DNA from 2 places in the Paenibacillus sp. FSL R5-0749 genome. Region 2 is predicted to be linked to the other one. Evidence: predicted binding sites of a transcription regulator. Region 2 holds the regulator's gene; the other holds the start of a gene.

Region 1 (10,154 bases), 1.4 Mb from region 2:
GTGCAGGAATCCGAATATGATTTTAATGATTTTGATATTATTATTGAATTGCGCAATATTCCAAATGAAGAAATTATTTATGATACGTTTACGGCAAGCTATACCGACGAACTATAAGGCTCCGTACGGAATCATGGAATAGATTAGCAACAACTCATGAGATAAACATAAGGAGGAGATGGCATGTCTGAACTGGGTCAGCAGTTAAGAGAGGCCCGGCTGCAAAAAGGGATGAGTCTTGACGATGTACAGGAAATGACAAAAATTCGCAAGAGGTATCTGGAGGCCATAGAAGCAGGAGACTATAAAGTGCTGCCGGGTAGCTTCTATGTGCGTGCTTTCATTAAAACCTATGCGGAGACCGTTGGACTGAACCCTGATGAGCTGCTGGAGGGACACAAAAAAGACGTACCGGCAGAAGAGGCGGAAGCAACGATGGAACCGGTAATACAGAAGCGTTCCAGCCGTCCGGTTGAGCGTAGTAATCGATGGATGTCTGTCGCACTGATGTGGACATTCCCTGTTTTGATCGTAGTACTGTTGTATGTATACGTGGTGTATAACAATGGTGATGAAACGGATAATCAAGGACTTGATTCGGTCAAAATTACAGACAGTCAACAACAGCCTGAAGATAAACCGGATCAGCCTGCCGATAACGGACAGGCATCTAATCCGCCTGCAACAGACTCAGGCACTGATGGTAAGGGTGAAGGCGACGCTGGCGGTAACGGTGGCGGAACAGACACGGAAGGACAGACGGATGGTCAAACTGATGGTCAAACTGATGGCCAAACAGACGGTCAGACGGGAGAAAATCAGGAAGAACCGACAGATAATTCATCGTCTGCTGTAACGGTTGCAGAAGATGGGAAGTCAGGCAATATTACGAACTTCAAAGTTAACGGAAGTGCAGGCAAACCTGTAACGGTTACGATCAAAGCCACAGGTCATAGCTGGCTGGAAGTATACAAGGGCGAGAACTCCAGCGGAGAGAAGTTGGAGTATGGTAACACAGCCGAAGGCGACAGCTATACTTTTGAGCTGGATAGTGCAGGCATGTACATTAAGTCCGGTTACGCTGCAGCGACCACGATTGAGGTTGGCGGGCAAGTTGTAACGGATGGTAAGGCAACCAATCGGATCCGTTTGAAGCTTGGTGAAGACACTGGCAATACTGCTACTTCCAAAGGTGCTGAAAATGGTTCAACGGACAGTACAGAGGGTACCACTGGTAGCGAATAACCCGGTCAACTGCAGGAGACAATAACTGTGTCTTAACTTGCAGTTAACTTTTGGTGAAGTGAGGTGGATGGCTGTGACAGTCAGCTGGATCGTAACGGGTTTAGGGATCATTGTCAGCCTCCTGGGTTATTATCTGACTCCAAGTGCTTGGGGTTACGGAATATTGGGGTTTGGACTTGCACATGTGCTTTTGGGTGTGCTCGATATGTTCAGACAGCCCAACCGCAGCCGCTATTAGTTGGAAGCTGGACCAGCAAGCATTTTTGGCAGCCACTTCAGGTGGAAGCCAAAAATGCTTTTTTCTTTGTATAGAACAGCTTGAAATTAGACTTTTGCTTGGGGTATCCTCTATAATGTTACAGAACATATGATTAACTGAAAGGGTGACTGTTTTGAGTTCAGAAAATTCATTTGATATCGTGTCCAAAATGGACTTGCAGGAACTGACAAATGCCGTTACACAAACCGAGAAGGAAATTGGCACTCGTTATGACTTCAAGGGCAGCAAGAGCAGCCTGAAACTGGATAAGGATGCGTTAACAATCGTATCTGATGATGAGACCAAACTTAAGGCTGTCATTGACGTACTTCAATCCAAAATGGCGAAGCGTGGTCTACCATTGAAAAACATTGATTACGCAAAGGTAGAGCCAGCATCTTCTGGTACTGTCCGCCAGCGCTTGAATTTTAAACAGGGGATTGATCAGGACATCGCCAAAAAAATCAATATTCTGATTCGGGATTCCAAGTTGAAAGTGAAGAGTCAGATTCAGGGAGACCAGCTACGGGTAACGGGTAAGAGTAAAAATGATTTGCAAGCAGTCATGCAGCTGTTAAATGGTGCCAACCTGCCTCTGGATTTGCAATATACAAATTTCAAGTAATAAGACCTTCTTGTAGCAGAAGTGTTTTTTGACATGGTATTAGGCGTATATTATACTAAGTGTGCATTGCTGGCAGTCATGCATCAAGTCCAGTCCTCATCGTTTGCTGACTTTGTGAAAAGCAGTACATCTTCTGGAAGTCACCGGAACGTTTAAAGCGGTTTTGCTTTTGAGCGGTTGACTTTATTTTTTGCGTTTCTACATAGTGGGATCATGTTAATATGGATTGACATTGAAACTGTACATTTCATGTTCCGGATGATGATAACGGGATTATGATGATTGTTTGGAGTAATGGAGGATATGAGGGAGGGCGTCTTGTGAATTTACCCAACCGGATTACGCTTGCACGAATTTGCTTAATCCCTTTTTTGATGGTGTTCCTGCTCGTGGATTTTCCATTTTATCCAGAGCCGTTGCAGCTTGGAAGCTTTTCGCTTCCGTATAATCAACTGATTGCTGCTGTTATTTTTATCATCGCCGCAAGCACAGATGGAATCGACGGATACCTTGCGCGGAAAAATAACATGGTTACCAATCTGGGAAAACTGCTTGATCCGCTCGCAGACAAGCTGTTGGTTACTGCAGTTTTGATCTCGCTCGTGGAGATGGGCAAGCTGGATTCTTGGATTGCAGTGGTTATTATTAGTCGTGAATTTGCAGTTACCGGCTTGCGCCAAATCGCATTGCTGGATGGTTCGGTTGTTGCTGCGAGTGCCTGGGGCAAGCTGAAGACGGTAGTGCAGATTGTGGCAATTGTGTTGTTGCTGTTGAACAATTTCCCGTTCTCATACACGGGTATTCACGTCGATATTATCGCAGTATGGGCAGCAGCGCTTATTACCATCTGGTCGGGTATCGATTACTTTATCAAAAACAAAAACCTGCTTCATTTAACAAAAGCATAATAGTTGGTTCTAAAAATGGGTAATCATGAAGGAAGCATTGGGTCAGGGGCAATAGGAAATTATCCTATTGCCCTTTGATCACTCACCACATGTACAGGAGGATGCTCAATGAAGGCAGAAATCATTGCAGTTGGCACAGAGCTACTGCTTGGACAAATCGTCAATACCAATGCCAGATACCTATCCCGTGAATTGGCTGCGATGGGGATCGATGTATATTTCCAAACAGTGGTTGGGGATAACCTGAACCGACTTAGTGAAGCTATTCGCATTGCACAGGGCCGTGCTGACGTTATTTTATTTTCCGGTGGCATCGGACCCACTCAAGATGATCTGACCAAGGATGCGCTCGCAGCTGTTCTTAACCGAAAACTGCATACGGATCGAATGGCGATGGATAAAATTGAGAGCTTTTTCAGAGATCGTAATGTGGACATGACAGAGAATAACCGACGTCAGGCTATTGTTATTGAGGGTGGGACACCTCTGGCCAATGAAACGGGTCTTGCGGCAGGAAATGCGATTTCTGATAATGATAAACATTATGTTGTGATGCCTGGACCACCCAAAGAGCTAATTCCAATGTTTGAACAGGAAGTCAAGCCTTGGCTGTTCCAGCATGTGCTTACAGAAGAAATGCCGATCTATTCCCGAATGCTCAAATTCGCAGGTATCGGTGAATCTGCTCTGGAGGATCGACTGCTGGATCTGATTGACGCGCAGACAGACCCTACAATTGCTCCTTACGCGAGCGAAGGCGAAGTTACGGTACGTGTCTCCACTAAGGCTACGAGTGAAGGAGAGGCGAAGCTGAAGCTGGATGCGATGGAGGTTCAGATTCGGGAGCGTTTGACAGAACATCTCTACGCGAACGAGGATGTGCCTATAGAGTACACAATTGTAACCATGATGTCTGACATGGGGCTGACGCTTAGCGCTGCTGAGAGCTGCACAGGAGGTCTTGTCATGCAAAGTCTGACTTCTGTACCGGGAAGTGCTTCAATGCTCAAAGGTGGAATTGTTTGTTACTCCAATGAGATTAAGGAAAAGCTGCTGAATGTGCCTCATGATTATCTGGAAGGTGAAGATGCACCTGGAGCGGTAAGTCCTGAGGTTGCAAAAGTACTTGCTGAGCAGATCCGCATGATTGGCGATGCTGATTTTGGCTTGGCTGTTACCGGTGTAGCTGGACCGGGATATTCGGAACGCAAGCCACCCGGACTTGTCTTCATCGCTCTGGCTGAACGTGGAAAAGAGACGGAAATTCATGAGCTGCGTATTAATGGTAATCGCGAGACTGTCCGCATTCGTTCAGCCAAAGCGATTCTCTATCGCCTATGGCAAAAACTTGTGGCGATGGATTGATTAGTTAATAGCTTCGATTGCATTTGAAGTTCTAAGGAAGTATAATTAAGGAAGACGGAAGAACCGCAGAATTAGGCTTTACAGCCTTGTTTACGGTTCTTTTTTCTGTTTAATGGAAAGTTTCTTTGAGGAAGAGGCGCCTCGGCCTTTACAAAAAAAACGAATGTATGTTCGAAAAAAAGCTTGGCAAACGTGTTAAAACAAGGTATCATTATCTTATAAACAGTAAAGGGTGTGAGCTTATTGTCAGACCGTCGTGCCGCGCTTGATATGGCGCTCCGTCAAATAGAGAAGCAATTTGGTAAAGGATCCATCATGAAACTGGGTGAGTCCACTCATATGAATGTGGAAATTATTCCCAGCGGTTCCTTGGCTTTGGATATTGCATTAGGAACAGGCGGCTTGCCTAAAGGCCGTATTGTTGAAATATATGGACCTGAATCTTCAGGTAAAACAACTGTCGCATTGCATGCGATTGCTGAAGTACAACGTGTTGGTGGACAAGCAGCCTTTATCGATGCTGAGCATGCTCTTGATCCTCAATATGCAAGTAAATTGGGCGTTAACATTGACGAATTGCTTCTATCTCAGCCAGATACGGGTGAGCAAGGGCTGGAAATTGCAGAAGCTCTTGTACGCAGTGGTGCAGTAGATATCGTCGTTATTGACTCTGTAGCTGCATTGGTTCCAAAAGCAGAGATTGAAGGCGAAATGGGTGATTCACACGTTGGTTTGCAAGCGCGTTTGATGTCTCAGGCGTTGCGTAAATTGTCTGGTGCAATCAGCAAATCCAAAACAATCGCAATCTTCATCAACCAGCTTCGTGAGAAAGTCGGCGTTATGTTTGGTAACCCGGAAACAACACCTGGTGGTCGTGCTCTGAAGTTTTATTCTACGGTACGTCTGGATGTACGTCGTATTGAGAGTATCAAATCAGGCAATGACATGATTGGTAACCGTACTCGTATTAAAGTTGTGAAAAACAAAGTGGCACCTCCGTTTAAACAAGCGGAAGTGGATATCATGTATGGCGAGGGTATTTCGAGAGAAGGCAGTATCATTGATATTGGTACTGAGCTGGACATCGTTAATAAAAGTGGTGCTTGGTACTCTTACGAAGGTGAGCGTTTAGGACAAGGCCGTGAGAACGCGAAGCAGTTCATGAAAGAGCATAAAGATATTGCTGAAATCATTGAACAAAAAATTCGGGTAGCTAGTAACTTGACTACCGCAGTTCCTGCGCCAACGAGTGAAGAGCAACAAAAAGAAGCAGAAGAAGAACAAGAATTGTTTGAAATCAACGAGTAATCTCTCAAAGCCTCCCTTGCTTGGGAGGCCCTGAGGGTGTTTCCCACTGGGCTCCATAAACTTATCTGATTGAGCTTGGATCAATCTGGATAAGTGGATTGTAGTGGGACTGCTCTTGCTGTCCAACAGCCCCTGTCCCAGTGGACAGGGGCTGTTGGCACGCTACTGTGTAGATAAAGGCCGGGCTGAGTTCCCGGCCTTTTGTATTAGCATTCTTTATGTGAAGATGTGCTTGACGTAGTCAGAATGAACATGATGTGAAAGGGGAGACCTGAATGGATCAACATGACGAGGATTTATATGAAGAAGCAGAACAGGATGGCCTATCCCAATTTCCGGACAACGAAGAACTTATAATTACGCGTGTAGAACGGACAAAGCACAGGCAAGCTCGTTATCGAATCTCTTTTGGCATCCACTCCATAACGGTTCTTGAAGATGTAATGATTAAATACAGGATGACTCAAGGCAATACGTTTATGAAGAAGGATCTGGAAGAAATCATTGTAGCTGACGAGCGACAGCGGACGTATACACAGTCTCTACGTTTTTTGGAGCATAAGCCGCGTACACGACATGAATTAAGTCAGAAACTTCGTCAAAAAGAGTTTGCTGCACCTTTAATTGAAGAGACGCTGGATCGACTTGAGCGCGAGAATTTGGTGGATGATGACCTATTTGCGAAGGAATGGACAAGACAGCGTATGGAGGGCAAGCGGAAGGGAAAACTGTGGATAAGGCAAGAGCTCCGTCAAAAGGGCATTGCCAATGATCTTATTGTTGAAGCGCTGGAAGGTGTCAGTGCGGATGCAGAATTTGAGACTGCATTGAGTGCCGGACGAAAAAAATGGAATCAGGTCAAAGGGGACGTCAAAGAGAAGAAAAATAAAACGCTTCCCTTCTTAATGAGACGTGGTTTTTCAATGGATATGGTGCGCCGGGTCGTGAATTGTTTAATTGAAGAAGATGAGACTGAAGACGCCGAAGATGACGAAGCGTTGTTATGGGATTAGCAGACTAGAGTCTCTATACTGCATTCTCTTGACAATTTCTTTCGTCAAATACTAAAATGGACATGAGTCTGTAAGAAATGGACAACCCTTTTTCCTTCCAAAAAAGCGGTTTCGGTTTCTTAAGATTTATACCATTCTTAATTATGGGTTCGCTGGAAACAGTGAATAGTACGTGGAAACATGTACATGTGAAATGAAAATCGGCGGGGGATCGCCGTGAGTATTCGTTATTCCCAAAAATATGTAAGGTTTGAAAACTGCAAATTGACCCAAGGAATGCCTTGGAGGAACCAACGAGGAGGTGAACAGTATGGAAATTGCAATCACGATCGCTCTCGTTGCAGCCGCGCTATTCATTGGGTTCGGAGTAGGATATTTTATTCGCAAATCTCTTGCAGAGGCTAAAATCTCTAGTGCGGAACAAGCTGCCGTACAAATCGTGGAGAACGCGAAGAAAGAGGCAGAAGCACTGAAGAAAGAAACAGTGCTGGAAGCGAAGGATGAAATCCATCGCATTCGCGCTGAAGCTGAAAAAGACACTCGTGAACGTCGGAATGAAATTCAACGACAAGAAAGACGATTGTTGCAAAAAGAAGAGTCGCTGGATAAAAAATTGGAATCACTCGAACGTAAAGAAGAGCAAGTGGCTAACAAAGAGAAACGAATTGATGAGACTCAGCAGCAGATCGAAATGATCTACAAAAACCAGGTGACAGAGTTGGAACGTATATCCAACCTCACCATGGAAGACGCACGCAGTATCATACTGTCCAACGTAGAACAGGAAGTTCGTCATGAGACGGCTCAAATGATCAAGGACATTGAACAACAAGCGAAGGAAGAAGCGGACAAAAAGTCCCGCGAGATTATTACACTCGCCATCCAACGTTGTGCGGCTGACCACGTAGCGGAAACAACGGTATCTGTTGTTACCCTGCCGAATGAAGAAATGAAAGGCCGGATTATCGGTCGTGAAGGACGTAACATCCGTGCGCTTGAAACCCTTACAGGGATTGACCTCATTATCGATGATACGCCAGAAGCTGTTATTCTGTCGGGCTTTGACCCGATTCGCCGTGAGATTGCCCGTACTGCCCTGGAGAAACTGGTGGCTGACGGACGTATTCACCCGGCACGGATTGAAGAAATGGTTGAGAAATCCCGCAAAGAAGTGGATGAGCGCATCCGTGAATACGGTGAGCAAGCTACCTTTGAAGTTGGCGTGCATGGTCTGCATCCGGATCTGATCAAAATTTTGGGCCGGTTGAAGTTCCGTACAAGTTATGGTCAGAACGTCTTGAAACATTCGATGGAAGTCGCTTATCTGGCTGGATTGATGGCTGGCGAACTCGGAGAAGACGTAACTCTGGCAAGACGTGCAGGTCTATTGCATGACATCGGTAAAGCGCTGGATCACGAAGTGGAAGGATCACACGTCGAAATTGGCGTGGAACTGGCGAAGAAATACAAAGAACATCCGGTTGTAATCAACAGTATCGCGTCCCATCACGGAGATTGCGAAGCGACTTCGGTCATTGCCATGTTGGTTGGTGCAGCAGATGCACTCTCCGCAGCAAGACCAGGCGCACGCCGCGAAACGCTGGAAACGTATATCAAACGACTGGAGAAGCTGGAAGAGATTTCGGAATCCTTCGAAGGTGTCGAGAAATCGTACGCCATTCAGGCCGGACGCGAAGTTCGTGTTATGGTACAGCCTGAGAAGATCGATGATGCTGAAGCCTTCCGTCTCGCCCGTGACATCACGAAGATGATTGAGAATGAACTCGACTATCCGGGTCACATCAAAGTCACCGTCATCCGGGAAACCCGTGCGGTTGAATACGCAAAATAGAGCAATACGGAAAAGTGGCCGCGGTAATGGGCCACTTTTCCTTTTGATAGCCTCTTAAAGTGTGTTTTCAAAAAGAGGCTAGGCTTTTTCGACTGAATTCCATATTCAATCAAAGGCTTTTTGTATAAATACAGATCATGGAACAAGAGATAGAGTCCTGCAAAGGTTCAACATTCGAAAAAGAGAACTTTGCAGGAATTGAGGAGGCAGTAATCAGTGAAAGTTTTGTTTATTGGTGACATTGTAGGCAACGTGGGACGTAAGGCATTAAAGGAAAATTTACCGTACCTGAAATCGAAGTATAAGCCACATGTGGTGATTGTGAATGGTGAAAATGCGGCAGCAGGTCGCGGCATTACCGGGGCAATTGCAAATGAGTTTTTCAACTGGGGTGTACATGGTATTACACTTGGTAATCATACTTGGGACAATAAGGATATTTTTGATTTTATAGATGATGAGCCTCGCATGATTCGTCCAGCGAACTTTCCACCAGGCACACCAGGACGAGGATACACGGTTGTCAAAGGCGAAGGGAAAGAGCTGGCGATTGTCAATCTGCAAGGAAGAACGTTCCTGCCTGCTCTGGATTGCCCGTTCCGTGTAGCTGATGAGATTGTTGATGAGCTGCGTCAGGACTATAAATGTATTCTGGTCGATATGCATGCTGAAGCGACGTCAGAGAAAATTGCCATGGGATGGCATCTGGATGGACGTGCGTCTCTCGTTGTAGGTACACATACACATGTACAGAGTAACGATGATCGGATTTTGCCTGGAGGAACGGCATACTTGACGGATGCGGGCATGGTAGGGCCGCGTGACGGCATATTGGGCATGGAGCGTGAGGCCGTGCTGCGCAAGTTCTACACCCAGCTCCCGGTACGTTTCGTTGTGGATGATGGCAAATGGCATTTCCATGGTGTGTTTGTTGAAATTGATGAAGCTACAGGTGCGGCAACACGCATCGAAAAAATTCGTCTGATGGAGGACGAGTGGCGCATGGAATAGGGGTATTGTCCCATTTTGCAGGGAAACCCGTCTAAAAAGAAGGAATTTTTTTGCCTCCCGCGAATAACATCTAGTAAGTGGAAACAAACTTTCAACATTCCCAGGGAGGTACTTACCATGGATGTATTAAAAGTTTCAGCAAAGTCCAATCCTAATTCTGTAGCCGGCGCTCTTGCAGGGGTTCTTCGTGAACGTGGAAATGCTGAACTGCAGGCAATTGGAGCGGGAGCACTGAACCAAGCCATTAAAGCGGTAGCGATAGCCCGGGGATTTGTAGCACCAAGCGGAGTTGACCTGATTTGTATTCCAGCTTTTACAGACATTGTGATCGACGGCGAGGACCGAACGGCCATTAAGCTGATTGTGGAGCCCAGATAATACATGCAGTATGCATTGAACCTGTTTACGATGGATGTAGACAGGTTTTTTTGCGTTTTCTTCGCAATAAAATATTGAGGAGGGTTTGTCCATGTCTGATTGGCGTGTAGCTGATTTTCACTGTGATGCACTGAGCAAAATTTTGATGCAGCCTGCTCTTTCTTTTGAAGATGCTCCAGAACTGGATGTG
Region 2 (10,154 bases):
GTTAATTACTGATAACAATGAAGCTACCTCCAATACATTAGCCATGAATAACCCTTCAAAGACTACATACAACCAAGCGATGGTAGTTTACAAGTTTGATACTGAGGTTAAAGTTTACTCATTCATATTAAAAGCAGATAATCGTGCAAGTATTACGTTTTTTGATTCTGAGGGAAAATATATACCAATTGTTTGGGACACTGCCATTGATGGTATGGTTCATGAATCCGAGACAATAGAAGGTGTTCGTTATGTTGCGTTGACAAATCCTAACGTTAATATCGGGATTAAAGTTAGTGAATTTAATGTCTATGGAGTTCCTAAGCAAGAGCCCGAGCCACAACCAGAGCCTGGCTCAGATCCACAAGAACCATCAGGTACCCGCGCGATGCTAGTAATTACAATGACTACTGGCTTGGAGAAAGAGTTTGACCTAAGCATGCTGGAGGTAAATAACTTCATTGATTGGTATGAAGCCAAACAAACTGGGAGTGGGAAGGCATCTTATGCAATCGACAAGCATGATAATAACAAAGGACCGTTTAAGAGTCGTAAAGACTACATCCTGTTTGATCGAGTTCTAACGTTTGAAGTGAGCGAATATTAAACAGTCAATACAAAAGGCTCCGCATTAAGTTGCGAAGCCTTTTTTGCATTATCTCAGACAATAAATTGATCAAATACAGGTATACGCAGTAAGCCCGATTTGGTCCAGTTCCGCATTTTGACCCTGGCTTGTATACGTGGTTCCAGGTAAACGTGATTCTTGTCCTCTCCAGTCACAAGCTGCTGGCACACTCCGCGGAAAGCTTGCTTATGTTTTGGACTCGGGCCATGCTCAATAATCCCTACCGGACGCATCCTGCCAGTTGGATCTGGAACGGCAGCAAGCCACCCAAATTCGGCCTTTTTGTATCCTGTGATGAACACATCTGTATAGGACCAGTTAATAACCTTCAACCAATCCTTGGACCGTCTGCTGACATACTGGCTGTCTTTGCGCTTGCCAACTACACCTTCCATTCCCATAGCCTCTATCTGAGTGTATAACTCCTCTCCAGCGCCTTCTATATGAGGCACAGCTCCAAAGTTAGAGGAAGGAAGAGATAGGTTGTGTAGGATCATCTTACGTTCCATAAGAGGTAGCTTACGTAGATCCCGTCCTTGGAAGGAAAGAATATCAAATATAGCGAATGTGGCAGGCAGTTTATGAGTGAGCTGCGTTATCTTGCTGGCCTGCTTGGTGCTGAATCTACTCATGACTGCTTCAAAGTCGTTAAGCCCTGTCTCTGGATCAGTGCAAGCGACCTCACCGTCCAAGATAATATCAGAGTCAAACGGCAGAAGTAATTCCGGGTACTGACGGGTACAGTCGTTGTTGTGGCGAGTGAATAGCCGGACTTCTCCGGCTTGTTGAGAATATATCAACCGGTGACCGTCAACTTTAGGTTCAAAAATGAATTCTGAATGTGAGAAGGGGCCCGGTGCTGTTGCTAATAACATAGGACTGATAAACATAAAAAAACACCTCAACCCAATTATAGCGGTTTGCTACAAAGGATTGAGGCGGTAAGTTATGGAGAATACGATAGGTGTTGATTAGTTCATATACGTTTGTTCAAACCATTCAACGGACTCTGTTAGGCTCACAATTCCTACTACGAATAATCCTACTCCAAAAAGAAAACAGATAAGTATTGAATCACCTAATCCGTTCATTTTACCGTAATGTTCACCACAGTACGGGCAAATAATAGCAGTGTTCGAAATTGAACGTCTACATGCTGTACATTGCGTCATTCGGTCTATTTTCACACCTTTTAATCTTCTAAAGATATTGATAAAGCCCTTAATAATAAAAATAATTGATAATACAAATAATGATAACGTTAAAGCTCCTAAACAAAACACGCCAAAGTAGTCACTAATTTCGTTAATCTTTTTACTCATAGAACAGTTAACCCCTCATTCAAATATAAACTCTACTAACGCACCGTCTGGATATTACTCTAACTGATTTCCAACCCAGCTACCAGCTCCACGATTGTCTGATGGACTTATGTATTCAATAACACGTACATTGACCAGCTTCTGGCTATGATCTGGTAATTATAACACGCCTTTAAACATATTAATCAAACAGATTCGGAGTTCAACCAACACATTGTTTAAAGAAGGTCCAGAACTCCGTGAAAGTTATTAGGATGAGTACGTGATATGTGTACCGACTAAGAATAAAATTACATGAAATGGTGTAAGCTATTATTACTCTCTCCCATGAGTGCTACTATAAATGTACCTAGTCCAAATGACTGGGTATTTTTGTTGTTGATAAAAGAACGTATGTTCGCATATAATATTTATGAGGTGATTCACATGTTAACGGATTATCAAAGAAAGGTCCTCCGGATCTTATATAACTACAAAGGTGTACGGCGTGTATTCCCTACCATACATGAAATTATGAACAAGACAGGTAAGGAACAGCCGGACGTTATGGCGGCTCTGGACGTGCTCATAGCTGAGCGTTACATACATTGGGAGGATAAGTCGAACACAGCTAATATTGTCATCCTGGAGGGCTGGGAGCGCGAAGGCGAAAAGCCGCAGATACCTAAGGCGCCTGAACGGACAAACGATGTACGTTATTGGACTGATTACTAAGGAGGGATTATCATGAGCATCAAGTTGACGGGAAACGGATTGTTTGAGTCCTCCAGAATTGCCCGAACACAGAGAGACATGGTTGGCTTAGTGTGAACAACAGAGGAGACGTGGTAAGCCGGAACGGAACGATCAGGAACTGCAACGAATCAGTGAAGTGCTTGTTGACTCTTATAATAGAAGTAGTACGGTTGATTTAATATTATTTAACCCTTTCTTCGAAGAGCCGATATCAGGAGTAGTTGTGGGATTAAACTCTACAAGGTGTGAAATAAAGTTGATGTTAGAGGAAGAGTTCCGCTGGGTTTCTTTAGCCGAAGTTGTCTCTGTTAATTAATGAGATTGTATCGCTTTGGAATTGAGAGCTTATACTTTATATTATCTATATAAGCATATTATTTAATTAGGAAATTTTCGATTTAACCAGCGTTATATAGACTAGACTTATTGCTTTAATGTCAGAGTAGTATTGCAATCAAAGTGAGTATTTGAAACGAGTTTCTTCATTACAAGAATAAAAAAAGGGCGCCCACAAAAGCGCCCACAAAATGCCCACAAAAGTCTGAATAATTATGATTAGTTCTGATAAGCTGATCACTGATAATACTTGTTTTAAGCCGATTTATTATGGTGGGTGATCCACTTTGAAAGCATTGAACATAAATAGAACACAAGTCCACCAATGGGAACGCGATCAATATATTACTTTGTACTAATAGCTCAATCCCTTGGCGCTCTAGCGCTGAGGGGTTTTTCTTTTTGTGGGCAAGTACCTATATATTTAAAGAAAAATTAAAGTGCCCACAAAATGCCCCCAATTGTCCCCTAAAGCATTCTTGGTCATCCTCATAGTATTTCTGTGTTTGTCTGTAACCAAGGCTTACATATAACTAACAAAATACATACTTTCACCGATAGATAATCCTAAAAACTCTCTTATCATTAATGAAAGGGGAGTTTTTCTATATATGGTTAATAAACCTCTCAATTTAATGAATTGTATTACTTCATAATTGTTGTAGCTAAAAAAACATTATTATTTATCTAGTAACCTATGAAAAAGAAACTGAAATTAGGATTCTTTCTAAAGTGCATTAAATTGTGGGCAGCAAAAGTTTAAATCAAGCTTCCTGTAAATACTGATAGTCATGAAACAACAGTGACTTTTAACTCTGTTCTATTAAATTCCTGCCAAATTTCAGAAAGTTTCAAATTAATGTTTCAATATTATGTTGATAGTTTCATATAGAAGAGGTATACTTTAATTGAATTTTGAGCAATTTAATTTTAAATAATTAATTGGAGATGTTAATATGGATCAGGCAAAACAATTGGTGACAGAACAACGTACATTTTTTTATACAGGACAAACTAAAAATATCGAGTATCGGATTAATGCACTTCAACAGCTTAGAAAAGGAATCGAAAAGTATCAGCAACGGATTCAAGATGCACTTCGGGTGGATCTGAACAAATCCGAGGCGGAAGCTTACAGTTCCGAGATTCGCATTGTTCTGGGTGAATTGGATTTTGCATTAGAACATCTGGAGGAATGGGCTGCGCCAAAACAAGTCCCAACTAATTCGGCTATGCCGGATGGGGTGAGCACCATTTACCCTGAACCATACGGAGTGGCTCTTATTATTGCACCTTGGAACTATCCTTTCCAACTGGCGTTTGGTCCACTGATTGGAGCAATTGCAGCCGGTAACTGTGCAGTTATCAAGCCTTCTGAATTAACACCAGCCGTATCTCGTCTGACGTATGATCTTATTCAGGAGATCTTCCCTCAGGAGTATATTGCCGTTATGGAAGGGGAAGTCGAAGCCAGCACAGCATTGTTGAAAGAGAAGTTTGATTATATTTTCTTCACAGGTAGTACGGGTGTTGGTCGCATTGTTATGAAGGCGGCTGCGGAGCACCTGACTCCTGTAACTCTTGAATTAGGTGGTAAGAGTCCTGCTATTGTCCATAGTGACGCAGATCTGAAGCTGGTAGCTCAACGTATTGTTCGTGGTAAGTTCCTGAATGCAGGGCAAACATGTGTTGCTCCGGATTACTTGCTTGTGCATGAACAAGTTCATGACGAATTAATTAATCTGATTGGCGCAGAGGTCAAAGATAAATTTGGGGATGATGTGTTACAGAATGCTGATTTCCCACATATTGTCAACGCGCGTAACTTTGATCGGTTGTCGAAATTTCTTACAGATGGCAAAACGCTGATAGGTGGACGGTCTGTGCGTGAGCAGTTGCTGATTGAGCCGACTGTACTTGGAGATGTGAACTGGGATTCACCTGTCATGCAAGAAGAGATCTTTGGTCCGATTCTTCCTGTATTTACGTACAGTGACTTGAACCCCATGCTGGATGAGATTGTTCGCCGACCAAAACCATTGGCACTTTATCTCTTCACACAGGATGAGCAACTGCAGGATCAGGTGCTGAATCAAGTTTCCTTCGGTGGGGGATGTATTAATGACACGCTTTCTCATATGACTTCGCATTATCTTCCGTTTGGTGGTGTAGGAGAGAGTGGTATGGGCTCATATCACGGACAACAGAGCTTTGATGTGTTCTCGCATCACAAGAGTGTTCTGAAACGCAGCGAATAATTATCCGATAAAACAATATAAACATAAAAAGAGGTTGTCCTGTTCATCAGGGCAACCTCTTTTTGTATTTCAGTGTATTGCATCTAGTTTTGTTACTCAGGTTAGATATTAATGAATATCTCGGAAAAGGCCAATGACTTTACCCAGAATACTAACGTGTTTCAAACGTAAAGGCTCGAAAGTCGCATTCTCCGGTTGAAGGCGAATATGATCTTTCTCTTTATAGAACGTTTTCACTGTAGCTTCATCGTCTTCAGTCATTGCCACTACGATATCACCGTTATCAGCAGTTTGCTGTTGACGGACAATAACGTAATCTCCGTTAACGATTCCTGCTTCCACCATACTATCTCCGACTACCGAAAGCATAAACACTTTCTGTTCACCTACATAATGTGTAGGAAGAGGGAAGTAGTCTTCAATGTTCTCGGTTGCAGTAATTGGAACCCCGGCTGTAACCTTACCAACGACAGGAATACGTGCAACGCTATGAGCAAATTGATGAGAATGCTCAGATTCTTCCTGGCTCAAAAGCTCAATGGCTCTTGGCTTGGTAGGGTCGCGTCGGATCAAACCTTTTTTCTCCAGGCGATCCAAATGTCCATGTACTGTTGAGCTGGAAGCCAATCCAACAGCTTCACCAATTTCCCGTACGGAAGGAGGATACCCCTTCAACCGGACTTCATTTCGTATAAATTCCAGAATTGCCTGCTGCCTGCTGGATATCTTCGACATACCGTATCAACCCCATTTTAGTAACGTTTGGGAAAATTATAACATAGAACCTCCGTTCGTACAAACATAAGTTCTAAATAAAATGGCATATAATCAGTGTTTTTTAACTTATAGAACCGAATTTATCCAAAAGTCAGAACAAAATACTGCAAATGCTTCGCAGAAGGGTTTGAATTAAGATATTTCTCCTTCAAAAAACAAGCGAACAATTGTTCTAAAAATCTATTGAACAAAACAAGTGTTCGTGTTATATTGATTTCAACAGATAGGAACAAACGTTTGGAGGCGGTATTTAATGAGATATTCAACTTATCAAAGTATTTATGAACCGATGAATTCGGAACTGGTGAAGTCTAACATAGGGAACTACAAGAAGGTTTTAGCGCGTTTCAAGATTTCTTCATGGATATTAAAGGTAGCCATCACTTCTTTGATTATATTTATTGGATGTAGCACTGTATTAACGGTATTTGCTGGCAATGAGAATGATGTTCTGCCTGGAGGAAAGATAGCCGTTTCACAAGGGGAAACATTATGGAGTATTTCTTTGGAACATAAACCGACTAATATGGATACACGTATATATATAGAAGCAATTAAGAAAGTGAATCAACTTCAAGCGACTTCGATCCAAGTGGGACAAGTACTAACTCTACCGCAATTCGCAGAATAAAAGCACATCAATGAGAGTTAACGCGTGTCAGCTTGACAAGCAGCCTTTATCATGGCAAAGTTAATATGACTTTGTATTTTTGGAGGGGACAAGCTTGGATATAGATAGTCTGGTAGCACGTATTAACGAATTGGCTCGTAAGCAAAAGTCCACTGGATTGTCGGAGGAAGAACTTGCTGAACGTGCCGAGCTAAGAGAGATTTATTTGAGTAATATTCGCAGCAATTTCAGACAACAACTGGATACCATTGAGATTGTTGATGATGAGAATGACAAAGGCCACCAAGGCAAACTCAAACACTAACGAAACCTAATGATATCATTATGATATTTAGGTTTCTTCCTGTTATTCTGAGTATGCAATTTATAGGGGGAAATGTTGGTTTACAGTTATGTAAGCCGATACAAAGACACATAAGGGGGATTCTCATGTCGCGTTCGTTCGAGAGAACGGTTAAGAAAAATTCCAAGCAGTTAAATCAGCAACGCAAAAAAAGTGGTCAGCCAATCACAGGTACACCAGGTGAAGAAGTCTTTAAGGGACGTAGCCTTTTGTTCCCTATATTTTTGATCGGTCTCGCCTTTTTGTATCTGTTTATGAGCACGTTCCTTGTGCAAGCTCCGATGACAACCTGGGACTGGGTGACGATGCTGCTTTACGTATTTTTGGCAGTCATCTTCATGCTTCGTCGTCCATACATCAAGATCAGCAGTAATCGGATTATAACAACAAAGGGTAATCGTGAACGTTCAATCGGGGTTGAAGATATTGTCAAATTCAGAATTGAACCAGGCACAGTTGTTATCGAACATAAAAGTCGCGGGAAAAGATGGGTGTTCACCAAGTTATTGAACCGTTACGATACAGATGCGATTGCAGAACGTTTGCTGAAGTTTGCAAAAGCACACCAGATCACCGTGGAAACGATCGATAAGTAATTATTGTATAAAGGGGTAGATGATCGGAATGGCGTTAAAAGCGATTTTGTTCGACCTGGATGATACTTTATTGTGGGATGAGCGCAGTGTTCGAGAAGCATTTCGTGAGACTTGTCTAATTGCAGCACAAGAGACTGGGGTCAAACCGGAGGAACTTGAAGAAGCTGTTCGTAACGAGGCACGTGCACTGTATGAATCTTATGAGACCTTTCCTTTTACCAAAATGATTGGAATCAATCCGTTTGAAGGCCTTTGGGCCAACTTTACTGGTGGGGATCAAGCTGAGTTCCGTCAGTTGGAACAACTTGCTCCAGCTTACCGTAAAGAATCCTGGCGTCGTGGCTTGTTGAAGTTCGGTATAGATCGGGAAGATCTTGCTGAACAACTGGCCGTGCAGTTTGGAGTAGAACGTAGATCCAGACCTCATGTGTACGAAGAAACGATGGATACTTTGCGTCAATTACAAGGGAAATACAAACTGTTGCTGTTAACGAACGGTTGTCCTGCTTTGCAACAAGAGAAGTTGGATGGTGTACCTGAATTGACTCCTTTCTTTGATGAGATTGTTATCTCGGGTAACTTTGGAAAAGGAAAACCAGATCCGTCCATATTCGAGCATGCTTTGAGTAAACTGGGTGTTAAACCCGAAGAGAGCATGATGGTTGGGGACAAGTTGACGACGGATATTCGTGGTGCTCTATCAGCAGGCATCCAAGCCGTATGGATTAACCGTGAGCATAAGAACAACAATGAAACGTATGCGCCTGACCATGAAATTACGCATTTATCCGAATTAGATCAACTTATTGCTAAGTTCTGAGCAAATCAGCCATAACATCTTTCCTCAGCACTATGAAACATTGGAAGCTTCAATGAACGATGATATCGTTCTTGAAGTTACCAATGTTTTTTTAATTTGAGTAAATTAACTAAGTTGCCTTGTTAAATGAGATTTCCATTTATTTTGCTAAAAGTTATTGAAATTAGGGGGGAGCTGGATTAAAATATAACTAACATACTAGTATGACTAGTATTTAGATTATTCTGAGCAATTTCTTTTGACTTAATTCATTTGAAATCATTTGAATGGAAGCGAGGGTTGTTGCTAATTATTTCTTATTTGTTGTAAGCGCTTTATACACTTCGAAGACCTTCTTTCGATTTGGAGATCACACCAATTATTAAGTGCTAATGCATGATGTGAAGCACCTTGGATTGAGTGATTTTACATAAAACATCAAAATGATATCGCTTACATTGGACTGTACTCTATTTCGTGGTGGGGGTGAAATTGAAGGATTGGTTGTTTTCTACCAAAGAAGCGATGGGAATTGCTCATGAAATAGTTTATATCTATCAAGTCCTGGATTGGAGTGAAAACACATGGAGTCGGAAACCGCTAAAACAACGTTAACCATGACATCTTTACGTAAAGAAAGCAGATTACGAACGGCAGCAACTTTGTTCCGCAAAGACTGGCAGTTGTATTCACTATTAATCCTTCCCATCATCTATCTCCTTATTTTTAAATATGGGCCGATGATCGGAAATGTAATTGCGTTCAGACGCTTTGTTCCCGGAGGAAGTATATTTGGAGAAACGTGGGTTGGGTTAAGATACTTCAAAATGTTCATTGAGGACCCTACCTTCTGGAGAGTATTTGGTAACACGCTGATGTTGGGCGGACTCGCGTTGCTCTTTACATTCCCGGTTCCAATCATCTTTGCCTTGATGCTTAACGAAGTGAAGAGTAAACGATTCAAAAAGTTTGTTCAAACCGCGTCTTATCTGCCTCATTTTCTGTCCATCGTTATCGTGGCGGGTATGATCCTGCAACTGACAGCAGTGAATGGTTCCATTAATGGATTGGTGGCATTCTTCACCGGAGACAATATTCCTTTTATGCAGCGGGCGGAGTGGTTCCGAACAATCTATATCACTTCTGAGGTATGGCAGGGTATGGGTTGGGGAGCGATTCTGTATCTGGCTGCACTGACAACCATAGATGATTCTCTGTATGAAGCTGCACGTATCGATGGTGCCAATCGGTGGAAGCAAACGATTCATGTAACGATACCAGGGATCTTGCCAACGATTGTGACATTATTGATTTTGAACATGGGTAATTTCCTTGCTGTTGGATTCGAAAAAATCTTACTCTTGTACAATCCGCTAATCTACGAGACATCTGATGTCATCTCGACTTACCTGTATCGGGTCGGACTGGAATCCAGTAACTTCAGTTATGCTACCGCAATTGGCTTGTTCGAATCGCTGATCGGTCTGATTCTGGTGTTCTCCGTAAATGCGATCTCACGCAGACTGACACAAAGAAGCTTATGGTAAAGGAGGAGCATCATGCAGGAATCCAGATCTTACAAGGTATTTAAAGTATTCAATGTTATCTTTCTGCTGTTCGTAGTATTTATAACGCTCTATCCATTCTTAAATGTCGTGGCACAATCCTTCAGTAGTGAGTCCTATATTAATTCGGGCAAGGTTAGTCTGTTCCCAAGAGGATTCAATGT

Evidence for each region. The regulator LexA, encoded in region 2, represses DNA repair genes until DNA is damaged. The targets are predictions, from matches to a motif close to CGAACATATGTTCG.
Region 1: a site for LexA is predicted at 4,563-4,576, ahead of recA (recombinase RecA). Genes of this name have one in related genera too.

What each region holds. Positions count from the first base shown of each region.
Region 1 is NZ_CP152005.1:2,524,350-2,534,503, forward strand. Features, by position in the region: gene MKY85_RS11355 (DUF3388 domain-containing protein) at 1-117, shown strand, start outside; gene MKY85_RS11360 (RodZ domain-containing protein) at 184-1,245, shown strand; gene MKY85_RS11365 (hypothetical protein) at 1,313-1,483, shown strand; gene MKY85_RS11370 (YajQ family cyclic di-GMP-binding protein) at 1,638-2,129, shown strand; gene pgsA (CDP-diacylglycerol--glycerol-3-phosphate 3-phosphatidyltransferase) at 2,450-3,037, shown strand; gene MKY85_RS11380 (competence/damage-inducible protein A) at 3,146-4,402, shown strand; gene recA (recombinase RecA) at 4,646-5,710, shown strand; gene MKY85_RS11390 (regulatory protein RecX) at 5,986-6,723, shown strand; gene rny (ribonuclease Y) at 7,034-8,575, shown strand; gene MKY85_RS11400 (TIGR00282 family metallophosphoesterase) at 8,792-9,586, shown strand; gene MKY85_RS11405 (stage V sporulation protein S) at 9,704-9,964, shown strand; gene MKY85_RS11410 (dipeptidase) at 10,056-10,154, shown strand, end outside.
Region 2 is NZ_CP152005.1:3,944,454-3,954,607, reverse strand. Features, by position in the region: gene MKY85_RS17425 (hypothetical protein) at 1-607, shown strand, start outside; gene MKY85_RS17420 (ATP-dependent DNA ligase) at 661-1,518, opposite strand; gene MKY85_RS17415 (hypothetical protein) at 1,600-1,950, opposite strand; partial or broken gene MKY85_RS17410 (DNA-entry nuclease) at 2,005-2,070, opposite strand; gene MKY85_RS17405 (hypothetical protein) at 2,377-2,664, shown strand; gene MKY85_RS17400 (aldehyde dehydrogenase) at 3,978-5,279, shown strand; gene lexA (transcriptional repressor LexA) at 5,388-6,014, opposite strand; gene MKY85_RS17390 (LysM peptidoglycan-binding domain-containing protein) at 6,310-6,687, shown strand; gene MKY85_RS17385 (DUF896 domain-containing protein) at 6,782-6,991, shown strand; gene MKY85_RS17380 (hypothetical protein) at 7,117-7,626, shown strand; gene MKY85_RS17375 (HAD family hydrolase) at 7,655-8,446, shown strand; gene MKY85_RS17370 (ABC transporter permease subunit) at 9,010-9,972, shown strand; gene MKY85_RS17365 (carbohydrate ABC transporter permease) at 9,985-10,154, shown strand, end outside.